DNA from 2 places in the Mycolicibacterium parafortuitum genome. Region 2 is predicted to be linked to the other one. Evidence: predicted binding sites of a transcription regulator. Region 2 holds the regulator's gene; the other holds the start of a gene.
The links. Region 2 encodes HspR, which represses chaperone genes until heat shock. Its sites were predicted from a motif close to ANNTGAGTNNNNNNNACTCANNT; they were not measured.

Region 1 (11,020 bases), 3.4 Mb from region 2:
GACGCGCTGACCGCCGAGGAGATATTCCAGCCGTCGCCGAAGAACCGGATGATCAGCTGGCCCTACACCAAGCTGATGAACTCCAACAACATGGTCGACCAGGGTGCGGTGCTGATCCTGACCTCGGTGGAGAAAGCCCAGTACCTCCAGATTCCCTCGGAGCGTTGGGTTTTCCCGTACGCCGGCGCCGATTCGCACGATACCTACGCGATCGGCGAGCGGGCCGAGTTCCACACCAGCCCGGCCATCCGCATCGCGGGCAAGCGGGCCCTGGAGCTGGCCGGCGCGGGCGTCGACGACATGGACCTGATCGACGTGTACTCGTGCTTCCCATCGGCCGTGCAGGTCGCGGCCAGGGAACTTGGTCTACCCGTCGGCGACGCGGACCGGCCGCTGACCGTGACCGGCGGGCTGACCTTCGCGGGCGGGCCGTGGAACAACTACGTGACCCATTCGATCGCGACGATGGCCGAGCAGCTGGTCGCCCAGCCCGGCAAGCGTGGCTTCATCACCGCCAACGGCGGCTACCTGACCAAGCACAGTTTCGGCGTGTACGGCACCGAGCCCCCGGCCCACGAGTTCCGTTGGGAAGACGTGCAATCCGAGGTCGATGCAGAACCCACCCGGGCCGAGCTGGTGGACTGGAGCGGCGACGGCAGGGTGGAGACGTGGACGACGCCGTTCGACCGCGACGGCAAACCCGAGAAGGCGTTCCTGGCGGTGCGCACCCCCGACGACGCCCGCGTCCTCGCGGTGATCACCGACCCGGCCCAGGCGCAGACCACGGTGACCGACGACATCGCCGGGGCGACCGTGCGCGTGAACGCCGACGGCACCGCGTCGCTGGCGTAGCTAGAGCAGCCCGAGCGCGACCACGGCGTCGCGCTCGGCGCGCAGCTCGTCGACGGAGGCGTCGACGCGCGCCCGCGAGAACGGATTGATGTCCAGCCCGTCGACGATCTGCCAGCGCCCGTCGACCGAGCGACACGGGAACGAGCACACCAGCCCCTCATCGACGCCGTAGACGCCGGGGGAGGGCAACGCCACTGAGGTCCAGTCACCGGCGGGGGTGCCGTGCACCCAGTCGTCGATGTGGTCGATGGCGCCGTTGGCTGCCGACGCCGCCGAGCTGGCTCCGCGTGCTTCGATGATCGCGGTTCCGCGGCGGGCCACCGTGGGGATGAAATCGTCGGTGAGCCAACGGGTGTCGGCTGCGTAGTCCGCGCCGGCGCGACCGCCCACGGTCGAGTGGAAGATGTCGGGATACTGGGTCGGCGAGTGGTTGCCCCAGATCGTCATCCTGGTGATCTCGGTGACCGGCACCTTCGCGTGCCGGGCCATCGCCGCCACGGCACGGTTGTGGTCGAGTCGGGTCAGCGCGGTGAACCGTTCGGCGGGAATGTCAGGCGCGTGGGCGGCGGCCACGAGGGCGTTGGTGTTCGCCGGGTTTCCGACCACGAGCACCCGGACGTCGGGCGCCGCGCCCGCGTTGAGCGCGCGGCCGGCCGCCGCGAAGATCTGTGCGTTGGCACCGAGTAGGTCGGCACGTTCCATGCCTTTGGTGCGCGGCTTCGCGCCGATCAGCAGCGCCACCTCGACACCGTCTAAGGCCCGGACCGGATCGTCGTAGATCTCGGTACCCGCCAGCAGCGGGAAGGCGCCGTCGTCGAGTTCCATCACCACACCCTCGGCGGCGCGCACCGCGTCGGGAAGCTCCAGCAGGCGCAACATGACCGGGGTGTCACGGCCGAGCATGGCTCCGGCGGCGATGCGGAACAGCGCCGCGTATCCGATGTGGCCGGCGGCGCCGGTGACGACGACGGTGACTGGCGGCTGGTCGGTCGGCATGGTGTCGACCCTACTCAGGGGGCGTCGGCGGGCACATCGGTGTAGACGGGCGCGTAGCTGTCGGCGGAGAACGTGAAGCCCTTGCCGCTGGACTCGGACAGGCACGAGATCCCGCTCGCCTCTTGGATATTGCAGCGGAAGCCGGCGGCCGCGAGGATCCGGTTGAACGGCAGTACGCGCGCGGGTCCGGGCTCCAGCGCGAAGCCCGGCGGCGCGGGTGCGGCGAACCGCGGGCCGGCGGCACGGTCGAGGGCGATCGCGGTCGGCGCGGTCGGCTCACCGTCGGGCCCCGGCACCTCGTCGGGCGCCCCGTCGATCCCGAGGGACGACGGACGCGCGTTCTGGCACCCGGCGCGGACCCGTGGCACGATCGCGCACTCCCACCGTCCGCTCGGCGAGGTGAAGTAGTAGCCGGTCTGCCCGTCGACGTCGGCGGCGAAGTCGAACGCGTTGGCCAGGTGGGCGTTGGTGGCGCGGGTGGTGGCCGGCGCAGCGGTCGCGGTGTTCGTCGCCGGCGGCGCCGCGTCCTCGGTGTTGACTACGGTCGGTCCGGCACACCCCGCGCCGAGCACGGCTGTCCCGGCGAGTGCCATGCGGATCACGTATCGCATAGCCCATTGGACCATCCGCCGGTTACGTCGCGATCGTGTCTCGCAGCTCGTCGTCGAGTGACACCCGGACCAAAGCGGCCGCGAGCCGGGCACATTCACCCCGGCCGAGACTGGCCAGCTCGTCGGGGTCGCCCGGCAGGCCCAGGTCTTTCGCCGCGGCGGTGGCCCGAGTGTCGAAGTACGGCCGCACCCAGGTCCAGACGTCCTGCACCTCGCGCAGGAAGATGGAGGCGCCGGTGTCGCCGATGCCGGTGAACTCCTTCAGCAGCCGTTTGGCCGCGTCGCGGTCCTGCTCGCAGCGGGCGGCCAGCTCGCGCAGATCGCCGTGGTAGTCGTCGCGGACCGCGGACGCGATATCGACCAGCCGGGTCGCCGAGCTTTCGTCGTAACGGGCGTATCCGGCGCGGCCGAACGCGTCGATCATGGTCCGGCGGTCCGCGTCGAGCACCGCGGCGGGGGTGCGCAGCTTCTGGCCGAACAGCTCTCTGGCCGCCCGGGTCGCGACGGTCGCGTCGATCGGCTTGCTGGCCAGCATGCACAGCACCAGCAGTTCGAACAGCGGCATCGGTGTGTCCGCGAGCGTGATACCGGCTTCCTCGGCGTAGGTGGTGCCCGCCTCCTCGAGCAGCCTGCGTGTCGTGTCGTCGTGGCTCATGCCGGACGGCTACCCGGTGCGGCGGTATCGAATCCGCTACTTGGCGGGCAGGCTCTTGGCGCGGTCGACGCCGCGGGCCACCCACGCCGACAGCTGCCGGGTCGTCGCGACCCCGTCGGCGTGCACGCGCAACCAGCCGCGCATCTCGCGTCCTGACATCACCATCGGCTCGACGTGGCGGCGGGACACCAGCGCGTCGGTCTGTTCGGGTGGGACCCGGATCATCAGACCCCCCTGTGAACTGACCACGACCGCCATGTTGCCGTCGATCAGGAAGGCCAGCCCGCCGAACATCTTCTTCTCGTCGACTCCGCGTTCGGACGCGATCAGTTCGCGGACACGGTCGGCGAGGCCGGTGTCGTAGGCCATGGGGTGACGCTAACCGACACCGCGAAAGCGCGTGTCTGTACGGTGACACGCGGTCATCTGCGTACAAACACGCGCTTTCGTCAGCAGCTTCCCGAGCGGCCTTACGCGGCGACCTGCTCCGCCTGGCCGGCAGGCACCAGCGCCTGCGCGACGATGTCGGCGACGTCGGTCATCGGCCGCACGTCGAGTGCCTCCAGCACGTCGGCGGGCACGTCGTCGAGATCCGCCTCGTTGCGCTGAGGGATGAACACGCATCCCAACCCGGCGCGCTGGGCGGCGAGCAGCTTCTGCTTCACCCCGCCGATCGGCAGCACCCGGCCGTTGAGCGTGACCTCACCGGTCATCCCGACGTCGGCGCGCACCTGGCGCCCGGTGGCCATCGAGACCAGCGCGGTCACCATCGTCACGCCTGCCGACGGCCCGTCTTTGGGCACCGCACCGGCGGGGACGTGGATGTGGATGCGACGGTCCAGGGCCTTCGGGTCGACGCCGAGTTTGGCCGCGTGGGAGCGGACGTAGGACAGCGCGATCTGCGCGGACTCCTTCATCACGTCGCCCAGTTGGCCGGTCAGCTGCAGTCCCGGCTCTCCATCGGTCGCGCCGGCCTCGATGTAGAGGACGTCACCACCCATACCGGTCACCGCCAGACCCGTGGCGACCCCGGGCACCGCGGTGCGCTCGGCCGACTCCGGGGTGAAGCGCGGACGCCCCAGGTACGCGACGAGATCGGCCTCGTCGATGACGATCGGTCCAGACCCGGCGGCGAGCTTCGTCGTCGCCTTGCGCATCGCCTTGGCCAGCAGCCGTTCGAACTGCCGCACCCCGGGCTCGCGGGTGTAGTCCGCGGCGATCTTGCGCAGCGCCGCGTCGGTGACGGTGACCTCGTCGTCGGTCAGCGCCGCACGATCGCGCTGGCGCGGCAGCAGGAAGTCGCGGGCGATCGCCAGCTTGTCGTCGGCGGTGTAACCGTCGAGCTCGACCAGCTCCATCCGGTCCAGCAGTGCCGTCGGGATGTTCTCGATGACGTTGGCCGTCGCGAGGAACACCACGTCGGACAGGTCCAGGTCCAGATCCAGGTAGTGGTCGCGGAACGTGTGGTTCTGCGCCGGATCCAGCACCTCCAGCAGCGCGGCCGCCGGGTCACCGCGGTAGTCGGAGCCGACCTTGTCGATCTCGTCTAGCAGCACAACGGGATTCATCGATCCCGCCTCGCCGATGGCCCGCACGATGCGGCCAGGCAGTGCGCCGACGTACGTGCGCCGGTGCCCCCGGATCTCCGCCTCGTCGCGCACGCCGCCGAGGGCGACGCGGACGAACTTGCGGCCAAGTGCGCGCGCGACGGACTCGCCGAGCGAGGTCTTGCCGACCCCGGGCGGGCCGGCGAGCACCATGACCGCGCCGGAACCGCGACCGCCGACGACGGACATGCCGCGCTGGGTGCGACGGGCACGCACGGCGAGGTACTCGACGATGCGGTCCTTGACGTCCTCGAGGCCGTGATGGTCGGCGTCGAGGATCTCCCGGGCGGACTTCAGATCCGTCGAATCCTCGGTGGTCACGTTCCACGGCAGGTCCAGCACGGTGTCGAGCCAGGTGCGGATCCAGCCGCCCTCCGGGCTCTGCTCACTGGACCGCTCCAGCTTGCCGACTTCACGCAGGGCCGCCTCGCGCACCTTCTCGGGCAGATCGGCGGCCTCGACGCGGGCCCGGTAGTCGTCGGTCGACTCGTCACCGTTCTCGTCGAGCTCACCGAGCTCCTTGCGGATCGCCGCGAGTTGCTGGCGCAGCAGGAATTCCTTCTGCTGCTTCTCCATGCCGGTTCGGACGTCCTCGGCGATCTTGTCGTTGACCTCGGTCTCGGCCAGATGGTCACCGGTCCAGCCGATGAGCAGCCGCAGCCGCTCGTCGACGTTCTCGGTCTCCAGCAGCTGACGCTTCTGCACGTCGCTGAGGTAGGACGCGTAGCCGGCGGTGTCGGCCAGCGCGGAAGGGTCGGTGATCTTGTTGACCACGTCGACGATCTGCCATGCCTCGCGGCGCTGCAGCATCGCCAGCAACAGCTTCTTGTATTCGGCGGCAAGCGTTTTGGTCTCGTCGGTGGTCGCGGGTTCGGCGACTTCCTCGACGAGCACCCACAGCGCGGTGCCGGGGCCGCTGGCGCCGGATCCGATGTGGGCGCGTTTCTCGCCGCGCACCACCGCGACCGCACCGCCGCCGGGCAGACGCCCGACCTGCACGACCGATGCCAGCACACCGTAGGTGGGGTAGCGGTCGTCGAGGCGCGGCGCGATCAGCAGCTTGCCGGACTCACTGGCCTGCGCGGCGTCGACCGCGGCGCGGGCGGCGTCATCCAGTTCGATCGGGACGACCATCCCGGGCAGAACGATCGGTTCGGCGACGAAGTGCACGGGGACTTGCAAAGCTTCAGGCATCAATCCTCCTGGGGTACGTTCAACCCAAAGTTGAACCTGCTCGACTCAACCTTGTGGCGCTCACCTTTTGTTCCCCGGGCATTTCGCCCGCAGCGGAATAGCGGGCGGCGGGCAATGGTCGTAGCCCGTATGACCGAGCACGAGGACGGCATCACCGGAAAGGTCGTCGCGATCACCGGCGCGAGCAGCGGGATCGGGGCGGCGACGGCCCGCCGGCTGGCGGCGCGCGGCGCGCGGCTCGTGCTCGGAGCGCGCCGGGTGGATCGGCTGGATGCGCTCGCCGACGAGTTGCGCGCGGCCGGGGCGCAGGTCGTCGTCACCGCGACCGACGTCACCCGGGCCGCGGACCTGGACGCGCTCGTCGCCGCCGCCGTCGCCGAGTACGGGCGCCTCGACGTCCTGGTCGGCAATGCCGGGATCGCGGCGACCGGCCCGATCGCCGACGGCGACGTCGCGGACTGGATGGCGATGGTCGACGTCAACCTGCGTGGCGTTCTGCACGGGTTCGCCTCGGCGACACCGGTTTTCCGGCGTCAGGGGCGCGGCCATTTCGTGACCACGGTGTCGACGTCGGGGCTGAAGATCGTGCCGGGCCAGGGGGTGTACGCCGCGACGAAGAACGCGGTCCGCACGGTGATGGAGGCGCTGCGGCAGGAGTCGACCGACGGCGTCATCCGCACGACGTCGATCTCTCCGGGTTTTGTGAACACCGAGCTCGACGCGTCTGTCACCGATCCCGAATTGCGCAGGCGGGTCCGGGCCGACATGGACGCGTTCGGCCTGGACCCGGACGCGGTGGCCCGCGCCGTCGCGTTCGTCATCGAGCAGCCCGACGGCGTGGAGATCGGCGATCTGACGATCCGCCCGACCGTCCAGGGCTGAGTTTTCGCCGAACTGGGATTCCTGGTCGTGATTTCGGGTCAAACCACAACCGGGAACCTCAGTTCGGCGAAACCGGGGGGGTGCCCGCCCGCACACAGCAGAGAGCCTGCCGCTCGGGGGAAACGGCAGGCTCTCTGGGTGTGGGGTGGGTGCTAGGCCGTGGCCTGAGCCCCCAGAACCCGCTGGATGTCCGGTTTCATCTGCTGCAGCTGCTGTCCCCAGTAGCCCCAGCTGTGGGTGCCCGCCGGCGGGAAGTTGAACACGCCGTTGGTGCCACCGGCCGCGATGTAGTTGTCGCGGAACGCGATGTTGGTGCGCAGCGTGAACCCTTCGAGGAACTGCGCGGCCATCAGGTTCTGGCCCGGGGTTCCGGTGTCCAGGTCAGACGGGGTGCCGGTGCCGCAGTACACCCAGATGCGGGTGTTGTTGGCGACCAGCTGGTTGATGTTGACCATCGGGTCGTTGCGCTTCCACGCCGGATCCGAGGACGGACCCCACATGCTCTCGGCGTTGAAGCCGCCCGCGTCGTTCATCGCCAGCCCGATCAGCATCGGCCACCAGCCCTCGGACGGGTTCAGGAAGCCCGACAGCGAGCCCGCGTAGATGAACTGCTGCGGATGGTGGATCGCGTAGGTCAGTGCGGCGCTACCGGCCATCGACAGACCCACGACCGCATTGCCGGTCCGGGACACGCCGCGGTTGGCCTCCAGCCATGCGGGCAGCTCCTGGGTCAGGAACGTCTCCCACTTGTAGGTGTAGTTCTGCCCGTTGCCGCGTGAGGGCTGGTACCAGTCGCTGTAGAAGCTCGACTGGCCGCCGACGGGCATGATCGTCGACAGACCGGACTGGTAGAACCACTCGAACGCCGGGGTGTTGATGTCCCAGCCGTTGTAGTCCTCCTGCGCCCGCAAACCGTCGAGCAGGTAGACCGCGTTCGGCCCGCCGCCCTGGAACTGGATACGGATGTCGCGGTTCATCGACGGGGAGAAGATGTCCAAATATTCGACGGGAAGGCCGGGTCGGGAGAACGCCCCCGCCGTCGCCGAGTTGCCGGCAACGCCGATCAACCCGGGCAGTGCAACGGCGGCCAGCGCGGCAATCGCCACTCGGCGCATCGTGGCCCGTGCGGAACCCCGCCACTTCTCTGTGAACCTCATAACGGCAACCAACCCACCTTTCTCGTCAAGTCTCGCGCATGCGTGCAATGTGCCGTCGCTGTGCAATGCCCATGAAACACGTTGGGGCTGCGTGGTTACCGCCGCGACACGGCGCTCGGACATCGCGGTTGGCTAACGAAAAGGACTCAGGCCGGATTCGCCGGACATGCGGCGCCGGAGTGCCTTCAGTCGTCGACGGCCGCCATCAGGCGGCGCTCGCTCGCGCGCCGCTCGGCGATCACAGCGCCGAGCACCTGCAACAGAATGGGCTTTCGCCGGACCAGACGCTCGATCTCGTCGCGCGCGATCTCCAGCACGGTGAGCTCTCCGACCGCGTGGGCGGTGGCCAGCACCGGCTCGCGGGTGAGCGCGGTCTGTCCCAGGAAGTCGCCCCGCTCGAGGGTGCGGGCTGGGATCACCGCTCCGTCGCGGTCGGTCACCGTGAGGCTGACCCGCCCCGAGACGACGAACCTCATGCCGAACGGGACCTGCCCGGGCCGCTGCAGAAGTTCCCCGTCGCCATAGCGCACCAATCGCATCACCGCCGCGATGTCGTGCTGTTCCGCCTCGGTGAGCCGCAGCGTCGAGGCCACCGCGCGCATCGCCGAGGTGACCCGTTCCGGTGTGCCGAAGTCGTCGGCGACACCGTCCAGGCGCAAGCCTTCGCGCCGCGCCGCGTACCAGACCCAGCGCCGGAACGTGCTCCGCACCGCCTCGTCCAGGGCGGGGGTGTACAGCGGGATCGACGTCTCGTACTCGGCGCCGCCGAGATAGAGCGTGGTGATCCGGCCGTCGGTACGAACGTCCGGCAGCATCGCGGCGACGGCCGAGAGCATTGCGCACACGTCGTCCGGCGGGTCGCCGGCGTCGAAGTTCGTCACGAGCGTGAGCCGGTGCTCACCCGGCGGGCGGCTGTAGTTGGTGAACGACGCACCGGCGAGTTCGGCATTCGGCATCACCAGAAGGTTGCCGCCGGTGTCGATATGGGTTGCGCGCCAATTGACCTCGACCACTTGCCCGTACGCGGCCGGCCGGCCCGCCGCGGTCGGCACGGTGATCCAGTCGCCGAGCCGGAACGGTTGCTCGAACAGCAGCAGCAGACCCGAGATGATCTGGCCGACCGAGTTCTGAAGTGCCAGGCCGAGAACGATCGAGGTGACGCCCAGCGCGGCGAACAGGCCGCCCACGTTGGCGCCCCAGATGTTGGCCATGATCACGGTGACGCCGACCGCGATCACCGCGAACCGCGCGACGTCGAGGAAGATCGACGGCATTCGCCTGCGCCAGCTGTCTTCCGGCGCCCCTTGGATCAGCGTGGCGTTGAAACCCGACAGCATCAACACCAGCAGGACGATCCCGAAGAGGGTGGCGACCACGCGCACCGAGGTGGCCTCGTCGGAGATCTCCATGGCCTGCACCAGGAGCAGCAGCAGGGCGCCCAGCGGCAGGATGTAGTTGCGCAGCAGTATCACCGGGCGGGCCAGCGCACTGCCGCGTCGTCGCAGCGCGTTGTGCACCTCGGTGAGCAGGACCAGGAGCACCGGGAAGCCGACGGCGACCACGATGGCCCAGACCAACCACGTCGAGTTCAGCACGCTAATCACTGTGGGTGCCCCCGCAGCCGCCAGACCGGTTCGGTTCCGTGCTCGCCGGCCGACTCACCGGCAGCGACGAACTCCAGCGTGTCGTGCATGACGTCGTACACCCGGGCGGTGACATAGATTCCGGCCTGCGGGTTACCTCGCTGCACCCGGAAGGCCAGGTCGACCGTCGCGCCCCACACGTCGTAGGTCAGGGTGGAGCGCCCGACCAGTCCGCTCGACACCGCGCCGTTGTCGATCCCCGCTCGGAGCCGCAGGTCGTACCCGGATTCGGCGGCGTAGCGGTCGACGATGCGGTCCATCTCGATCGCGAAGTCGACGGTGCGCCGAACGTTGTCCAATCGGGGGGTGTTCAGCCCGCAGGCTGCGACATACGCGTCGTGCAGGGTGCGCACGTGTTCGACACCGAGGCTCTCGGCGGCGGCGTCGAACTGCCGGGTCAGGCTGTTGATGACGACCAGCAGCTCCTCGGAGGTCAGCCGGTGCGACAGGTCGTCGAGGCCCAGCACGTCGGCGAACAGCACGGTGACGTTGTTGTGGTCCTGGGCGATGGTTTCCTCTCCGTCGAGGTAGCGCCGCATCACCGGCTCGGGCATCAGGGACAGCATCAGCCGTTCGTTCTCGGCGCGCTGTTCCTCGAGTAACTTCTCCTTGATCGCCAGGTTCTGGCTCATGTCGTTGAATGTCGTTGTCAGATCACCGAATTCGTCGCGCGACCATACCGGGATGTTGACCTCGTAGTCGCCGGCGCCGATCTGCTGGGCGCCGGCCTGCAACCGTCGTATCGGGCGCACGAAAAGCCGGGCCAGCAGCATCGCCGCCAGGCACACCGCGAAGATGATGAGCACCGTCGACAAGACCAGTGTTCGGGTGAACTGGGACACCGGGGCGAAGGCCTCGTCGGTGTCGATCTTGGCGACGATCACCCAGTGCAGGCCCGGTAGATCCACGGGTGAGTAGGACTGCAGCGCCTGGTGGCCCAGATAGTCGTCCTCGATGAGCGCCCCGGTGTTGCCGCGTTGTGCCTCTTCGACGGACTCGGTGTTCACCGGTTGCACCAAGGTGGTGCCACGACGATCGATGGACTCCTCGGCGATCTCGGGCGGGGTGCCGCCGTCGACGACATCGGAGACGAACGCCTCCCGGTTCTCACGAAACAGTCGCGAGTCCGAGCGCATCAGGTCGTCGGGCCCGACCAGAATCGTCTCGCCGGTCTTACCCATCCCGGTGTCGCGCCACTGGCCCTTGGCCGTCATCAGGTCGTTGATCCGCGATATCGGGAACTGGACCGCCATCACGCCGGCGATCTGGTCCTGCGATCCGACGGGGGACAGGAACCACGCGGTCGGTTCTTCCGCGGGCAGATACCAGCCGAAGTCGGTGACACCGACGTAGTCGATCGAGTTGGACGCCAGCGCCTTCTCGTAGGCCTCGGTGAGTTGGCCTTCGCGGTAGGGCCCGGTGA
Region 2 (11,020 bases):
CGTCAGGCATCGCCGCGCCTGAGGTGTGGCTGGCGGTGGTGTGGTTCGTGCTGGTGGCGGGCTCGACGGTGGCGGCGCCGATCCTGGCGTACGCCGTCACGGGTGAGCGTCTCGACCCGAAACTGAACCGGGTGCGCGCCTGGATGGAGCGCCAGCACGCGACGCTGATCGCGGTGATCCTGATCGTGATCGGTCTTCTGGTGCTGTACAAGGGTATTCACGCGCTACTGGGGTAACCCGAGTTCGTCGGCGTCGGCCGTCAGGTACCGCGTGACCGTCGGCGCGACCAGCGTCACCACCTGCTCGGTGGCCAGTTCCGACAGTGGCGGCACCTCGATCAGATAGCGCAGCATCGCCGTGCCCACCAGGCTGGAGGCCGCCAGCAGCGCGCGCAGCCTGGCCTGTTCGTCGCCGCCGAGCACACCCGAGACCGCGGTCAGCACGTAGTGCTGCATGAACTCCCGGAACGCGGTGTGGGCATGAGGGTTCGACGTCGCCGACGACAGCATCGCGCGCATCGTCGCGGCGCTGTCGGGCGCCTCCCAGATGCCCAGGTAGGTCCGCACCATCCGGGTGCCGATGTCGCCCTCGTCCCCGGTCAGTGCGGCCACCAGCACCTCGGGATCGAGGATCAGCCGCAGCGACTCCCGGAACAGTTCCTCCTTGGAACCGAACAGGTACAGCACCATCGACGCGTCGACGCCGGCGTCCTTGGCGATCGCGCGCAGGGTCGTCTTCTCGAATCCGTCCTGGCTGAAGCGGGCCTTCGCCGCGGCGAGCACGGCGTCGCGGGACACCGGATCGCCCTTGCGCCTCCCGCGACGGCGGGTCGTCTCGGCAGGTCGGGGCACCTGGCCACCCTAGCATTTCAACATCTATTGAATTAGACGCCGCCCGGGCTTACGCTCGGCAAATAGAATTCAACATCCAGTGAAAAGGGGGTCGCCATGTCGTCGACCGACACACCCACCGGCCGCGGGGTCTCCGTTCACCGGGTCTCCGTCCACGGCGCACCGGCCGCCGCGCGCGCGACGGGCATCGTCGTCGCCGTCACCACACTGCTCGCACTCGTCGCAATCGCGTTCGCGCTACCCGCGGTGAAGTCCGGCCCCCACGATGTGCCGATCGGCGCCGCCGGACCAGATGCCGCCGGCAGTCAGGTGGCCCAGACTCTCGACGAGAGGGCGCCGGGCGCATTCGCGGTGACGTTCTTCCCGGGCGAGGACGCGCTGCGCGATGCGATCAGGAGCCGGGATGTCTACGGCGGCTTTGTTTTTCCGAGCTCGCCCGGCGAGCAGCCCACCTTGCTGGTGGCCACCCAGGCTGGCCCGGTGGTCGCGCAGTTGCTGACCCAGATCGGCACGCAGCTGAGTCACCAGACCGGGATGCAATTGCAGACCGAGGACCTCGCGCCGCCGACGGCTCGCGATCCCCGCGGCGCCGGGCTGGCCGCATCCGCGCTGCCCATCACGCTGGCCGGCATCCTGCCCGCCATCGCGCTCGTCCTCGCGCTGCCCCGCGAGATATGGACCCGGCTGGCCGCGACGATGGTGTTCGCCGCCGTCGCAGGCGTCACGATCGCGGCGCTGCTGCGGTTCGTGCTCGGATCGATCGAGACCGGTTTGTGGGATGTGTCGGCCGCGCTGGCGCTGGGCATCGCGGCCGCGGCGCTGACCGTACTCGGTCTCGGCTCGCTGTTCGGCAGGATCGGGCTCGGCGTCGGGACGGCGCTGGCCCTGCTGGTCGGCAATCCGCTGTCCGGCCTCGCGAGCGCGCCGGAGATGCTGCCGTCGGGGTGGGGACAATTCGGCCAACTGATGCCGCAGGGCGCGACCGCGACGCTGCTGCGCTCGGCGGCCGCATTCGACGGCCGCGGCGCGACGACAGCGATCGCGGTGCTGGCCTGCTGGGTGCTGTTCGGCATCGGGCTGACCGTGGCCGCCGCTGTTCGGCAGGGCAAGGGCACAGCTTCCTGACCTAGGATCGTCCGGCGTGGGACTCGAAGACCGCGACTCGGTGCGCATCCTCAGGGACGCGTTCGATCCCGCGCTCGGGTCCGAGCAACTCGTCGGCGATTTCTACACGCGATGGTTCGCCGCCGACTTGTCCGCCCGCGACCTGTTCCCGCCGGACATGGCCACCCAGCGCCGGGTCTTCGCGCAGGCGATGTGCTGGTTGTGCGACGAGCTGATCGCCCAGCGCGCGGAGGAGCCCGTCGCGTTCCTCGCCCAGCTGGGCCGCGACCACCGCAAGTACGGCGTCACCCCGGCGCATTACGCGGCGTTCAAGGATGCGCTGGTGGCCACCGTGCGCGCCGCGCTGGCCGACCGGTGGGACGCCCGGCTGGCCGAGGCCGTCTCCGACGTGCTCACCCTGGCCGTGGAGGTGATGAACGGGGCGGCCGATGCCGAGTCCACTCCCCCGTTCTGCGACGGCACCGTCCTCGAGCACCTGCGGCCCACCCGTGACGTGGCGGTGGTGCGGCTGAAGATGGATCACCCGCTGAGTTACCACCCGGGGCAGTACCTGCCGGTGCAGGTGCCGCAGTGGCCGCGCCGGTGGCGATACCTGAGCCCGGCCATGCCGGCCGACCCGCAGGGCCATGTCGAGTTCCACGTGCGCTCGGTGCCGGGCGGCATGGTCAGCCACGCCATCGTCGGCGAGGCCCGGCCCGGGGACCGGTGGCGGCTGGCCAATCCGCACGGCGGCATGCACGTCGACCGTGACGGCGGCGACGTGCTGATGGTCGCGGGCAGCACCGGGCTCGCACCGCTGCGTGCGCTGATCATGGATCTGGCCCGGTACGCGGTGAACCCGCGCGTGCATCTGTTCTTCGGCGCGAAGTATCCGTGCGAGCTCTACGATCTGCGCACGCTGTGGGAGATCGCATCGATGAATCCGTGGCTGTCGGTGACTCCGGTGTCGGAGCTGAACTTCGATCCGCCGTGGGCCGGCGACTACCCCGACAACACCCCGCCGCGCGGGCTGCATGTACGCCAGACCGGCCTGTTGCCCGAGGTGGTGACACGCTACGGCAGCTGGGGTGATCGTCAGATCCTGCTGTGTGGACGCGCGGAGATGGTGCGAGCCACCAAGGCTGCGTTGATCGCCAAAGGCGCACCTGCGGAAAGGATCCAGCACGATCCGCTGGCCGACTGAGCCCCGCATGGCAGGATCGCTGTCATGGAGGAGTTCGAAACCGTCACGCTGCGTGATCCGTCGTCGGCGCTGACCGCGACCTATGTCCCGATCGCCGGCATGGTCGCGACCTCGCTGTCCGACGACGGGGTCGAACTGCTCGGTCAGCGCCGCGGCCTGCAGGCCTACGTGTCCAACCACAAGACCATGGGCATCCCGATCCTGTACCCGTGGGCCAACCGGCTGAGCAGCATGGGGTACGGCGTGGACGGCGCGGTCGTGACGCTGACCCCCGGCACCGGCGGGGTACGCACCGATCAGCACGGCGTGCCGATCCACGGCACGTTGGGCGGCTACCGGGACTGGACGGTGACCACGCTGCTGGAGTCGCAGCTGACGGCCGAACTGGATTTCGCGGCGCGGCCCGCGCTGCTGGCGACCTTCCCGTTCCCGCACCTGCTCACGCTGGACATCACGCTGCGTGACCGCACCCTGACGGTGACGACGACGGTGACCGCGACGACCGGCGCGCGAGTGCCGATGTGCTTCGGGTTCCACCCGTACCTGCAGCTCCCGGGTGTACCGCGGGCACAGTGGCAGATCGAGACCCCGGCGATGCGGTATCAGCCGGTGAACGCGTGGGGCATCCCGACCGGCCGCGTCGAGCAGCGCCCGGCCGCCACCGACGTGTTGGGCGACAGGTTCATCGACGACGGATTCGACGAGGTCCCCGAGGGCTCGGTGTTCGCGTTGTCCGGCGGCGGACGCCGCATCGAGGTCCATTTCGACCAGGGCTACACCGCCGCACAGGTCTACGCACCCGGCGACGACGATGTCGTGTGCTTCGAGCCGATGGCCGCCGCGACCGATGCGCTGCGCCGGGGCGGCTACCGCGAGGTGCAGCCCGGCGAGTCGGCGGTCGCACAGTTCCGGATCAAGGTCTCCTAGCCGACAAGACCGCCGGAATTGCATTCCAGCAGAGGAACTTCGAGAAGACTCCTGCCGGAACGCAATTTCGGCGGTGAGCGGTCTAGCGCTGCTGATTACGCGGCTGCCACACCACCAGCGCGGTGCTCTTGGGCCGCGGCTGGGACCGCAATCGCTCGACCTCGTCGCTGAGCTCGCGCACCCGCGCCTGCAGCGCCTCGACCTGGTTGGTCAGCTCGATGATGCGTTTGATCCCGGCGAGGTTGACGCCCTCGTCCTGCGACAACCGCTGCACCTCGCGCAGCAGGTCCACATCGCGCTGCGAATAACGCCGTCCACCACCGGAACTGCGCTGCGGGGTGACCAGGCCGAGCCGGTCATAGGTGCGCAGGGTCTGCGCATGCATACCGGCCAGCTCGGCGGCCACCGAGATCAGATATGTGCGCGCTTCTTCCTTCCGGGCGGCCATCAGACATTCCCCGCCCATCCCGCCCGGGGGTCGAACCCACTAGCGCGCTCGGCCTTGGCGTACGCCTCCAGCGCCTCGGCGGCATCACCTTCGAGATTCGGCGGCACCGCCACCTTCACCGTCACCAGCAGATCGCCGTGTCCGCCACCGCGTTTCGGAACGCCGCGGCCACGCACCCGCAGGATCCGGCCGTCGGAGGTGCCCTTCGGCACCCGGACCCCGACCTTGCCTTCCAGGGTCGGGACCGAAAGCGTTGTCCCCAATGCCAATTCGTGGAAACTGACGGGCACACTCACCGTGAGATCGTCCCCGTTGCGGCCGAACACCTTGTCCGGCCGGACGTGGACGGTCACATACAGGTCACCCGACGGCGCGCCACGCAGCCCGGCCTCACCCTGACCGGCGAGCCGGATACGCTGTCCGTCCTCGACACCCGGTGGGATCCGCACATTGATGGTGCGGGTACGCGTGGTGACCCCGGTGCCCTTGCACTCCTCGCACGGGTTCTCGATGATCGAGCCGCTGCCCCGGCATTCGGTGCACGGCTCAGAGAACCCGAACGCACCCTGGTTCCGGCTGATCACACCGGCGCCGTTGCAGTTCGGGCACACCTTCGGGCTGGTGCCGGGCCGCGCACCACTGCCATGGCAGTTCGTGCACGGCGCCGGGCTGGTCAGCCGAAGCGGCATCGCGACACCCTTGGTGGCCTCCAGGAAGCTCAGCTCCGTCTCGGTCTCGAGATCGTTGCCGCGCCGCGGCCTGGTCGGGCGCGGCTGCTGTGCGCCGCGGCCGAACAGTCCGCCGAAGAGGTCACCGATGTTCGCGCCGCCGGCCTGACCGGCGGCGTCGAACAGATCGTTGAGGTTGAACTCCTGGGCGCCGTCTCCACCGAACCCACCGAAACCGCCACCGCCGCCGCTGAAACGCCCGCGACCGAAGCCACCGCCTGCGAACAGGCGGCGCGTCTCGTCGTACTCCTTGCGCTTGGCGGCGTCGGTGAGCACCTCCTTGGCCTCGGAGGCGGCCTTGTAGCGCTCCTCGGCCTCGGCGTTGCCCGGGTTCCGGTCAGGGTGGTTGTCGGCGAGGATCTTGCGGGCGGCCCGCTTGATCTCCTTCTCGTCGGCATCAGAGGCGACGCCGAGCACCTTGTAGAAGTCCTTCTCAACCCACTCACGCTGGGCCATACCGCGTCACCTCCTTACCTTTTCTCATCTAGATTCCGTCAATTCTCATGATTCTGCGGGCTCTTGCTGCCCGCCGTCGGCATTACCGTCCCCGGACGCGCCGGGCACGGTGTCGACGACACCGACCATCGCGTGCCGGACGACCTGCTCGCCGACCCGGTAACCGCGCCGCATCACGGTGCCGACCACGGGGTGCGTTCCGTCGCCCTCGTGCTGCACGGCCTCGTGCAGCGCCGGGTCGAACTCGTCGCCCTCCTCGCCGAAGCTCGAAAGGCCCAGCCCCTCAAGCGCACCGGCGAGTTTGTCGGCAACGGCCTTGAGCGGGCCGCCCTCCAGGTCACCGTGACTGCGGGCGCGGTCGAGGTCGTCGAGAACCGGCAGCAGCGCGACCAGCGCCGACGCCTTGGCCCGCTCGGCGATCGCCTGCTGATCGCGCAGGGTGCGTTTGCGGTAGTTGTCGTACTCGGCCTTGACCCGCTGCAGCGTCGCCTTCAGCTCCTCGACCTCGGCACTGTCGGCCGAAGCCGGGCCGCCGACGGTGTCGTCGGCGGCCGGGGCCGGCCCACCGGGGGCCGGCTCGGGCGTCGGATTCTCACGCACCTGCCCGGTTTCGGGATCGATGCGCCGCTTGTCAGTGACGGTAATCGGTTCCTCTACTCGATCCGCGTCGCTCACTTGCGCTCCTGATCGTCCTCAACCACCTCGGCGTCGACCACGTCATCGTTGGAAGCCGACCCGCCGGCGGATCCGCCGGCCGGGCCACCCGCGGCCTGCTCGGCCTGGGTCGCCTCGTAGATCGCCTGGCCGAGGGCCTGGCTCTCCTCGCCGAGCTTCTCCATGGCCGACTTGATGGCGCCGATGTCGGTGCCGGCAAGTGCGGTCTTGGCGTCGGCGATCGCGGCGTCGACCTTGGTCAAGGTGTCCTCGGGAACCTTCGATCCGCCTTCGGCCTCGCGCTGCTCCTTGACGAACTTCTCCGTCTGGTAGACCAGCGACTCGGCCTGGTTGCGGACGTCGGCCTCTTCGCGACGCTTGCGGTCCTCCTCGGCGTGCGCCTCGGCGTCCTTGACCATCCGGTCGATCTCCTCCTTGGACAGGCCGGAGCCTTCCTGGATCTTGATCGTGTTCTCCTTGCCGGTGCCCTTGTCCTTGGCCGTCACGTGGACGATGCCGTTGGCGTCGATGTCGAAGGTGACCTCGATCTGGGGGACACCGCGCGGAGCCGGCGGGATACCGGTCAGCTCGAAGCTGCCGAGCAGCTTGTTGTGCGCGGCGATCTCACGCTCGCCCTGATAGACCTGGATCTGCACCGACGGCTGGTTGTCGTCGGCGGTGGTGAAGGTCTCCGACCGCTTGGTCGGGATCGTGGTGTTGCGCTCGATGAGCTTGGTCATCACGCCGCCCTTGGTCTCGATACCGAGCGACAGCGGGGTGACGTCAAGCAGCAGAACGTCTTTCACCTCACCCTTGAGCACACCGGCCTGCAGCGCGGCGCCCACGGCGACGACCTCGTCCGGGTTCACGCCCTTGTTGGGCTCCTTGCCGCCGGTCAGTTCCTTGACCAGATCGGTGACCGCGGGCATCCGGGTGGAACCACCCACCAGCACCACGTGGTCGATGTCGGAGACCGAGATACCGGCGTCCTTGATCACGGACTGGAACGGCTTACGGGTGCGGTCCAGCAGATCCTGGGTGATGCGCTGGAACTCCGACCGCGTCAGCTGTTCGTCGAGGAACAGCGGGTTCTTGTCCGCGTCGACGGTGATGTAGGGCAGGTTGATCGACGTGCTCTGGCTCGAGCTCAGTTCGATCTTGGCCTTCTCGGCGGCTTCACGCAGCCGCTGCATCGCCATCTTGTCCTTGGTCAGGTCGATGCCCGACGTGCCCTTGAACTTGTCGACGAGCCATTCGACGATCCGGTCGTCCCAGTCGTCGCCACCGAGGTGGTTGTCGCCGGAGGTGGCGCGCACCTCGACCACACCCTCGCCGATCTCCAGCAGCGACACGTCGAACGTGCCACCACCGAGGTCGAACACCAGGATGGTCTGTTCCTTCTCACCCTTGTCGAGGCCGTAGGCCAACGCGGCCGCGGTCGGCTCGTTGACGATGCGCAGCACGTTGAGGCCGGCGATCTGGCCGGCGTCCTTGGTGGCCTGACGCTGGGCGTCGTTGAAGTACGCGGGAACGGTGATCACCGCGTCGGTGATGTCCTCGCCGAGGTAGGCCTCCGCGTCGCGCTTGAGCTTCATCAGCACGCGCGCGCTGATCTCCTGCGGCGTGTAGTTCTTGCCGTCGATCTCCACCGTCCAATCGGTGCCGATCTCACGCTTGACCGACCGGATGGTCCGGTCGACGTTGGTGACGGCCTGGTTTTTGGCGGGCTGACCGACCAGCACCTCGCCGTTGCGCGCGAACGCGACGACCGACGGCGTGGTCCGGGAGCCCTCAGAGTTTGCGACGACGACGGGGTCGCCACCCTCCAGTACTGCGACGACGGAGTTGGTGGTCCCGAGGTCGATACCGACCGCACGAGCCATAGTTACTGCCTCCTGAATAGCTGTTGCCTTGGTCTGAGTGCACCGCACTCAAGACTGCTCCTCCCGGCGGTGCCGTGTCAAGCCTAACTTGAGTCGATGTCACTCAACTTGTCGAAATGCTCAACAGGGTGGGCACGGATTTTGTTCCCGCGTCACTTCCGTCACTTGTGCAACAAACTGCGTAGGCTGGCGATCGATGAGGACGCGGCTGATCGTGGCGGGAGCGCTCGCATCGGCGGCACTGCTCGCCGGATGCCAGTCCGTGGTGGACGGCACCGCCACCCGCGCCGGTGACACGACGTTCACCGAACCCGACTTCCCGACGCCGCGCCCGACCAGGCCATCCTCCCCGGCACCGTCCACCCCGGCCTCGCCGGCGCCGAGTGCGCCGCCCCGGTCCGGCGGCGAGGTGCTGCGACCGCAGGGTGGCTACGTCTTCATCGAGACGAAATCGGGCAAGACCCGATGCCAGCTCGACGCGCAGGAGGTCGGCTGCGAGTCCGCGTTCAGCAACGCCCCCGAGGTCGACGGGCTGCCGGCCAACGGAGTCCGCATCAACGCCGACGGTGACCTGCAGTGGGTGCTCGGCAACCTCGGGGCGATCCCGGCGGTGACCCTGGACTACCGCACCTACTCCGCGGTCGGCTGGACGATCGAGGCCGACGAGATGGGCACCCGCTTCACCAACGACCGCACCGGCCACGGCATGGCCATCGCGGTGGAGGGCGTCGAGGCGTTCTGAGGTCGCCACCGGGGGTTTGACATCCGTCAGCTTCCGGGAACAGCAGGCGGGTGCGCACCCACGATCTGGTCGTCATCGGCGCGGGGTCGGGAAACATGGTCGTCGACGACCGGTTCTCCGGCCTCGACGTCGCGATCATCGACGACCGCAAGTTCGGTGGCACCTGCGTCAACCACGGCTGCATCCCGTCGAAGATGTTGTCCTACAGCGCCCAGGTCGCCGACACCGTCGCAGGCGCGGCGGACTTCGACATCGACATCGACGCGGACGTCCACCGACGAGCGCTCGCGCGAGGAGCAGAGCCTCGGCTGCGCTGGACCGCCTTGCGGGACCGGGTGTTCGGCCGCACCGACGAGCTCGCCGCCGACGGCGAACAGGGCCGCCGCGACAGCGATTTCGTCACCGTCTACAAGGGGCACGCCCGGTTCACCGAACCCGGACGTCTGCGGGTGTCGGTGGACGGGGACACCGTCGAGGTCGCCGCGGAGCGCATCGTCGTGGCCGCCGGCGGCCGCCCCGTCGTCCCCGACGTCGTCGTCGAATCCGGGTTGCCGTACCAGACATCGGACACCGTGATGCGCCTCGATACCGCGCCGGACCATCTCGCCGTGCTCGGCGGCGGCTACATCGCCGCCGAACTGGCGCACGTGTTCTCCGCCGCGGGAAGCCGCATCACCCTGATCGAGAAGTCCGGCCGACTGCTCGGCGGCCCGCACGACGACACGGTCCGCGATGTCTACACCGAGCTCGCCCGGTCGCGCTACGACCTGCGCTGCGGCAGCGAGGTCGCCGAGATCACCGGCACCGCAGGAGATCTCAGCCTTCACCTGGACGACGGATCGACGGTGCGCGCCGACATGCTGCTCGTCGCGACCGGACGGCGGTCCAACAGCGACCGCCTCGACGTCGAGAAGGGTGGCATCGACACCCACGAGGACGGTCGCATCGTCGTCGACCGGCACTGCCGAACCACCGCCGAGGGCGTGTTCGCTCTCGGCGACGTCAGCACCGCCGTCCCGCTCAAACACGTCGCCAATCGGGAAGCCGCGGTGGTCCGACACAATCTGCTGCATCCTGACGACCTGCACGCGGTGAGCCACGAGCTGGTGCCCTCGGCGGTGTTCACCCAACCGCAGATTGCGGCGATCGGACGCACCGAGAAAGACTGCCGCGACGACGGTCTCGACCACCGAGTCGGCCTGGCCCGCTACTCCGATATCGCCTACGGCTGGGCCATGCGGGACGAGAGCGGGCTGTGCAAGGTGCTGGCCACCTCCGACGGAGAGATCCTCGGCGCCCATGTGATCGGGCCGCAGGCCGCCACCCTGATCCAGATCTTCGTCGTCGCAATGAACTTCGGCATCCGTGCCGACGAGCTGGCGTCCCGGCCGTACTGGATCCACCCGGCGCTGACCGAAGTGGTGGAGAACGCCCTGATCGATCTCGGAAAGGACCAGGCATGAAGGACGCAGCGGACCCGGTCGTGCTGGTGCTGTTCGGCGCGCGCGGCGACCTCGCGCGCCGCATGCTGTTCCCCAGCCTGTACCGGCTTGCCGCGGCGGGCCGGCTGCCCGACGACTACCGGATCATCGGGTCCGGCCGATCCTCCCCCGACAGCGCTGACGAGTTCCGGGAGTCGGTGCGCGACGGGCTCTCCGAATCGGTCAAGGGTTTCGAACAGGACGTCGCCGACACCTTGTTGGAGCGTCTGAGCTTCCAGTCGGCGACCGACGAGGACGGTCACGAGCTCGCCTCGGCGGTACGTCGGGCCCGCGACGAACTCGGCGAGCGCACCCAGACCCTGATCTATCTTTCGGTGCCGCCGACGGCGATGCAGCCGACGATCGAGATGCTGGGCCGCGAGGGGCTCGCCGACGACGCGCGCATCATCGTGGAGAAGCCGTTCGGCACCGACCTGGACAGCTCACGCCGGCTCGCCTCGGCCACCGAGGCGGTCGCCGATGAGCGGAGCGTCTACCGCATCGACCACTTCCTGGGAAAGGAAGCCGTCCAGAACATCCTG

Region 1: lon (endopeptidase La) is a predicted target of HspR. The motif match lies at 5,944-5,966, and genes of this name have one in related genera.

Annotation. Positions count from the first base shown of each region.
Region 1 is NZ_AP022598.1:4,261,889-4,272,908, forward strand. It holds gene NTM_RS20270 (acetyl-CoA acetyltransferase) at 1-852, shown strand, start outside; gene NTM_RS20275 (malate dehydrogenase) at 853-1,848, opposite strand; gene NTM_RS20280 (hypothetical protein) at 1,863-2,441, opposite strand; gene NTM_RS20285 (endonuclease) at 2,482-3,114, opposite strand; gene NTM_RS20290 (TfoX/Sxy family protein) at 3,151-3,483, opposite strand; gene lon (endopeptidase La) at 3,585-5,915, opposite strand; gene NTM_RS20300 (SDR family oxidoreductase) at 6,045-6,797, shown strand; gene NTM_RS20305 (esterase family protein) at 6,950-7,954, opposite strand; gene NTM_RS20310 (mechanosensitive ion channel domain-containing protein) at 8,140-9,558, opposite strand; gene NTM_RS20315 (adenylate/guanylate cyclase domain-containing protein) at 9,555-11,020, opposite strand, start outside.
Region 2 is NZ_AP022598.1:902,247-913,266, forward strand. It holds gene NTM_RS04230 (GAP family protein) at 1-236, shown strand, start outside; gene NTM_RS04235 (TetR/AcrR family transcriptional regulator) at 225-851, opposite strand; gene NTM_RS04240 (hypothetical protein) at 948-1,976, shown strand; gene NTM_RS04245 (FAD-binding oxidoreductase) at 1,993-3,159, shown strand; gene NTM_RS04250 (aldose 1-epimerase) at 3,184-4,086, shown strand; gene NTM_RS04255 (heat shock protein transcriptional repressor HspR) at 4,169-4,534, opposite strand; gene dnaJ (molecular chaperone DnaJ) at 4,534-5,718, opposite strand; gene grpE (nucleotide exchange factor GrpE) at 5,764-6,393, opposite strand; gene dnaK (molecular chaperone DnaK) at 6,390-8,255, opposite strand; gene NTM_RS04275 (hypothetical protein) at 8,452-8,997, shown strand; gene NTM_RS04280 (mycothione reductase) at 9,048-10,460, shown strand; gene zwf (glucose-6-phosphate dehydrogenase) at 10,457-11,020, shown strand, end outside.